Actinokineospora alba: one gene and its partner. The protein of the gene in region 2 interacts with the protein of the main gene of each other region in a pairwise test. Links are inferred from orthologs where the notes say so. Each region holds a gene or a part of one and is shown on either strand. Other genes may lie near its edges.

Region 1 (3,018 bases), 3.5 Mb from region 2 along the record:
TTCGGCTCGACCAGCGACGCGATGAGCGCGCCCAGGGCCTTGCCCACGTCGGCGTGCCCGGACCAGCCCCAATGCATGCCATCCGGGTTTCCATGGCCCTCCAGCACGTGCGCGCCGACGAGTTCAGCCGAGTCGAGCAGGCTCACCCCGGCTTCCTCCGCCCACTGCCGCATCGCGCGAACCGCGGCCTCACGGCCGGTGTGGACGAAGCCATAGGACGCGGCGCGGTGGTACCCGGGAAGCAGGGCGATCACTGGGAGGTCTGGCCGCAGGGACCGAATCGCCACGACGATCATGTCCAGGTAGCGGACGGTCAGCGCGGAGGGAAGCGCCACCGGCCGTCCCCTGGTGAGCCGCGCGAGAATGGGCTGGGCGGCGCTGTACCCCTTGCGCACGCCACGGCGCAGGCCGTCGGGCCGCAGGTAGCGGATGCCCTGGCGCAGGTAGGTCGGCAGCGGCGACGGCAGGGTGTCCATGCCGCCGACGGCCAGGACGAGCACGTCGGCCTTCGGCAGCTGCGCCCACACACGGGGATCACCGGTAAGAGACCAATAGGCGTCTCGCGCGGTCCAGCCGAAGCCTGCGAAGAGTTCGGTGTGGCCACCGATGGCCGAGGCGGCCACGTTGGGCCAGAGGCGCGCGTCGTCGGCCGGATGGGGGCCATCCGGGCCGTGGAAGCTCAGCGAGTCGCCGAACATCAGCACGGTGGGCACGGGGCTATCCGGTGATGCCCGCGTTGTACGCGATCAGGCGCCAGGACAGGCCGCTGGTCTCCCGGCGCGCGAGGACCGTCCAGTGGCAGTTGCTGATGCCCCCGAGTTGAGACCAGTTGGCCACGGGCAGGTCGAGGAGCCTGCCGGTCAGCGCCGTGATCAGGCCGCCGTGCGCGCACAGGACAGCCGTCTCCTCGACGCCGGTGTCGAGTTCGGCGACGACCTCGGCGGCGCGGGCGGCCACCTCGACCCGGGTCTCACCACCAGGCGGGGTGACCGTCGCGTCGGTCTGCCAGCGCCTGCGCACGCCCGGCCAGCCGTCGTCGACCTCGACGCTGGTCTTGCCCTGCCAGAGGCCGAGGTTGGTCTCCCGCAGCCGCTTGTCGATGCGCAGCGGGATGCCCATGGCCTCGCTGAACACCGTGGCGGTGTCGGTGGCGCGGCGCAGGTCGGAGGCGACGATGATGTCCGGGGAGAACCGGGCCAGCGCGGGGACCGCGAACCGGGCCTGGTTCCACCCCACATCGGTCAGATATGAGTCGAGATGGCCTTGCATCCGGCCGGAGGCGTTGTAATCGGTCTCTCCGTGCCGCCAGAGCACGAGAGTCCGCAGACTCACGCGTCCCCGTCCTCGTCGGCGGGTGGAGCCGCGTCGAACTCGATCCGGGGGCAGTCCTTCCAGAGGCCCTCGAGACCGTAGAAGACCCGCTCCTCGGTGTGCTGGACGTGCACGACGACGTCGACGAAGTCGAGCAGCACCCAGCGGCCCTCACGGGCGCCCTCGCGGCGGACGGGCTTGGTGCCCGCCTCGCGCATCTTCTCCTCGATGTTCTCGACGATCGCGCCGACCTGGCGTTCGTTCGCCGCGGAGGCGATCACGAAGCAGTCGGTGATGACGAGCTGGTCGGACACGTCCAGCACGATCACGTCGCTGGCCTTCTTGTCCGCGGCCGCGGTGGCCGCGACCAGTGCCAACTCGCGTGCGGCGTGCGTGGCTGTCACGTTTCTCCCTCAAGTGATAACGGGTACTACAACCCGTCGAGGGTACCTGGAGGCGCTCAGGCCTCCGCGACGTAGAGGTGGCGTTTCGAGATGTACTGCACTACGCCGTCGGGCACGAGGTACCAGACCGGCTCGCCGTCGGCCACGCGTGTGCGGCAATCGGTCGACGAGATGGCCATGGCCGGGACCTCGATGAGGCTGACCGAGCCGGACGGCAGGTGGGTGCCCTCAAGGTGGTAGCCGGGTCGCGTGACCCCCACGAAGTGCGCGAGGCGGAACAGCTCGTCCGCGTCGCGCCAGGACAGGATCTGCTGCATCGCGTCGGCGCCGGTGATGAAGAACAGCTCGTCGTCGGGGAATTTCGCGCGAAGGTCGCGCAGGGTGTCGACGGTGTAGGTCACGCCTGCCCGGTCTATGTCCACGCGGCTGACTGAGAACCGGGGATTGGACGCGGTGGCGACGACCGTCATCAGATAGCGGTCTTCGGCGGCGCTGACCTCGCGGTCGCTCTTCTGCCACGGGTGGCCGGTCGGCACGAAGATCACTTCGTCGAGATCGAACCGGGACTGGACTTCGCTGGCCGCGACCAGGTGGCCGTGGTGGATGGGATCGAACGTCCCGCCCATGATCCCGATTCGCCGCGACATAGCTGATCAGCGTACGGACAGGTATCGGGAAAGTCCTGAGATGTGTGGGCGGCGTCTCGCGAGGGGGGTTCGTGAGACGCCGCCGCACAACTGTGGGGACCGGTGGGCTGGGGGTTACCACCGGGCACGGCCCGCTCCCCTGCGGCGGCCGCGCACTGGTGAAACGAGCCCTGGGCTGGTCCATGACGCGGTTTGGATGACCTTTCCGGTATGACCGCCGACACTTCCGGACCGGCAGACTCAGGGGCATGGCTTGGGCTCCGATTCACGATTTCCCGTACACCCCCGTCCCTTACCGGCCGGAGCGGATCAGTGCGGATGAGGCGCTGCGCACGGCCGCGTCCATGCGGGAGAAGATGCAGACGCGGCGGACCGTGCGCGCGTTCTCGTCCGACTCCGTCCCGGAGCAGGTGATCATCGACGCGATCGCCATCGCCGCGACCGCGCCCTCGGGTGCCCACCAGCAGCCGTGGACGTTCGTGGTCGTCACCGACCCCGAGGTTCGCGCGCGAATCCGCGAGGCGGCCGAGGAGGAGGAACGGATCTCCTATGACGGCAGGCTCGGCGACGAGTGGCTCTCGGCCCTGCGTCCGCTGGGCACCGACGAGCACAAGCCGCACCTGACCGACGCGCCCTACCTGATCGTGGTCTTCGAG
Region 2 (3,070 bases):
AGGCGTTGGTCGAGCCCGTCCGCGACGAGCGCGCTGACCAGCCCGTCGAGCACGTCGGTGCGCGTGGGGTGGCGATGCCCGCGCATCCGAGCCAGCCCGGCCGACAGGGTGCGCGCGGCGATCAGGTCGGCGGTGGACACCGGTTGCCTGCGTCCGCGCAGCCGGGTCACGACCGACTCGATCAGGTCGGTCGCCGCCCGTTCGGCGCCGACCTCCCACAGCCGCTGGTAGTAGCCAGGCGACGGCATCCCCGACTGGTAACCCTCGAAGGCGTCGAGCCGCTGGTGGCTGTAGGGCACCAGATAGCTGCCCCCGACTCCGCCAGGGGATTCGGGCACGGTCGGCCACGAGGTGTCGCCGGTCTCGGCCAAGGTGATCAGTGCCCGCCGGTGGAAACCGCCCGTGACCACCACTACCGGGCCACCGTCTTCGCGCGCGGCGCGCACCCACTGCGCCATGTACCGCTCGCGCTCGACCTCGTCGGGCGCCACCGAGTCCCCGCGCACCAGGTCGAAGTACGCGGCCAGCCGCTCGGCCAGACCCGCCGCGGGCGCGGCCTCGACCATGTGGTCCCACAGGGTGTCGACGTTGTCGACGGCGAACTCCCGGCACAGCCGGTCCGTTGCCTCGGCGTAGCGGAGTTCGGCGTCGGCGTACCGGTTGCCCCGGTCGGCGAACGCGTCATGCCACGCGGGCAGGTCGATGAACCGCACGCGTGCGCCCGCCGCCCGGCCCTCGGTGAGGGCGACCCATTCCGGTGAGTAGTCGCAGAACGGCGTCCACGACATCCGTGACCCCGCTTCGCCGCGCTGGTAGCTGAAGATCGCGAGCGGCAGGGTGTGCCCGAGCAGCAGTTCTTCGATGCGGTCGTTGAAGTCGGCCGGTCCCTCGATGAGCACGTGCGCGGGTCGCACACGCGCGATCGTCTCCGCCACGAGCCGCGCACAGGCGGGGCTGTGGTGGCGGACGCCGAGGAACGTGACGGTCATCCGGGCAGCCGGTGCCGCGCGCCGTGCAACTCGGCCCAGTGCGGGCCGGGCTTCTTGGCGGCCCGCTGCTCCAGGTAGCGGCGGAGCTTGGCCAGGTCGTCGGTGCTGTCCTTCGCGGCGGTCCCGGCGAGGCAGTCGACGATGTCGGCGGCCGAGCCCCGCTCGCCGCGCAGGTACCAGCCGCGCAGGCCCACGGCGTGCGCGACCGACACGGCTTCGGCGGTGCTCATCACCGTCGTGAGCCGGTCGGACTTGTCGGTGCGCAGGTCGCGGAACGCGGAGACCAGCACCTCCAAGACGTCGCGGTCCTGGGCGATCTTCACCCCGGAGCGCTGGAGTAGCGCGTTCGCCTCCTGCTCGACCAAGGCGAGCTCGGTCGCGAAGTCGGCGATCGGGAACACTGTCTCGAAGTTGAAGCGCCGCTTGAGGGCCGCGCTCATCTCGTTGACGCCGCGGTCGCGGGTGTTCGCGGTGGCGATGATGTTGAAGCCCTCACGGGCGAACACCATCGCATCGGCCCCTTCCAGTTCGGGGACCGCGAGCACCCGATCCGACAGCGGCGAGAGCAGGCAGTCCTGCACCTCCAGCGGGCAGCGGGTGATCTCCTCGAACCGGACGAGCCTGCCCTCGGCCATGCCGCGCAGCAGCGGCGCCGGGACCAGCGACCGCGTCGACGGGCCCTCGGAGACGAGCATCGCGTAGTTCCACGAGTACTTGATCTGGTCCTCGGTGGTCGCCGCGCCGCCCTGGATGGTCAGCGTGGACACCCCGCTCACCGCCGCCGCGATCAGCTCCGAGAGCAGCGACTTGGCCGTGCCCGGCTCCCCGACCAGCATCAGGCCGCGGCTGGTGGCCAGCGAGATCAGCGCGCGGTCGATCAGGGACACGTCGCCGACGAACTTGCGGCTGATCCCGTGGGACTCGTCGCCGACGATGAACCGCCGCGCCGCCTCCATGCTCAGCCACCAGCCGGGCGGGCGGTCACCGGTGTCGGCCTCGCGCAGCCGGGTCAGCTCGTCGGCGAACCGAACCTCCGCGGGCGGGCGCTGCAGGTTCTCGGTGGTCATCGGGCCGTCAGCTCCGTGAGGTCGGCGATCAGCTCGGAGGCGGTGATCGGGTCGAGGTCGGCGAACGAGTCGACACCGGTCAGCCGCAGGCCGATGAGGTGCTGCTTCTCGGTTGGCTGGACATCGCCAAGGTAGATGCCGGGTTCGATGTCCACGGTGAACTCGCGCCCGCCTGGAAGCGATTTGGTCAGGAAGGTCTCGTAGCCGCCGTCGCCTGCGCCCGCGCGTTCCCAACCCCGGCGGACCAGTCCGAGCAGGTCGCCGGTGGTGGTCGCGGCGTTCTCGAACCGCGCGGGGGTCGACTGATCCGCGGTGAACGTGGGCCTGCCGAGTTGGGTGAAGGGCTGCAGGATCTCGTAGTCGGCGAACACCTCGGCCCACGCGCTCGCGTCCGGCCCGAGATCGAGCTGGTGCGCCACGCCCACCAGTGCGGCGGCGGGCAGGTCGTACGGGTCGTCGTGGACGTCGGCGAACGTGCGGTCCTCGGCCGGCCGGAACGACCCGATCACCACACCGTCGGCGTACGCGCCCCACACGAGTCGGCGGCCGATGTGCCACAGCAGTGGGTGCTCGACGATGAGCTCGCGGAACTCCGCCCGCGACCAGCGGCGCTGCCGCACCATCGCCAGTTCGAGCCGGGCGACCTGGGTGCTCGCGACCGCCCGCGCTTCCTTCTTCATCCGGGTGAACCGCTGGTGTGCCTCGGTGGCGAGGTCTGGGTCGTCCTTCGCGCCCGGCTTCGGCAAGTCCCGGCGACGCACCCCTTCGGCGTCGGACACGACCGGCTTGAGGTACTCGTCGAAGCCGACCACGAACCGCCGTGGGCCGTAGTCCAAGGTCAGCGTGCCGTCACGGTCCAGCCCGAGGTCGGGCACCAGCCGGTCGGCCAGCTGCTCCGAGGTCAGGCCACGTCGGCTCGCGGCCTCGGCGATCTTGTCCTTCGCCCGGCGGCGCAGGCCCGCCATGCCCTTGCCCGCCGAGATGGCCTTGAGGTGGTTCAGCGCTGTGTCGGTG

The links. The genes of interacting proteins can lie anywhere in the genome.
Region 1: the proteins of C8E96_RS01600 (region 2) and rsfS interact in binary tests that used the Escherichia coli proteins (3 or more experiments, as listed by UniProt). The link is inferred for Actinokineospora alba from one-to-one orthologs.

Annotation. Positions count from the first base shown.
Region 1 is NZ_SNXU01000001.1:3,831,580-3,834,597, reverse strand. What follows is about bases 23-2,969. They hold rsfS (ribosome silencing factor), read right to left. Parts: upstream 1,716-2,969; coding sequence 1,329-1,715; downstream 23-1,328. Other genes in these bases: C8E96_RS17545 (nitroreductase family protein), read left to right, coding at 2,611-2,969; nadD (nicotinate-nucleotide adenylyltransferase), read right to left, coding at 1,772-2,362; C8E96_RS17560 (histidine phosphatase family protein), read right to left, coding at 718-1,332; octT (diglucosylglycerate octanoyltransferase), read right to left, coding at 23-698. Outside these bases: more of octT, read right to left, coding at 1-22; more of C8E96_RS17545, read left to right, coding at 2,970-3,018. UniProt on the Escherichia coli protein: Functions as a ribosomal silencing factor. Interacts with ribosomal protein uL14 (rplN), blocking formation of intersubunit bridge B8.
Region 2 is NZ_SNXU01000001.1:340,823-343,892, reverse strand. The notes cover bases 22-3,020. They hold C8E96_RS01600 (ATP-binding protein), read right to left. Parts: upstream 2,057-3,020; coding sequence 986-2,056; downstream 22-985. Other genes in these bases: C8E96_RS01595 (DUF4132 domain-containing protein), read right to left, coding at 2,053-3,020; C8E96_RS01605 (DUF5682 family protein), read right to left, coding at 22-989. Also shown: more of C8E96_RS01605, read right to left, coding at 1-21; more of C8E96_RS01595, read right to left, coding at 3,021-3,070.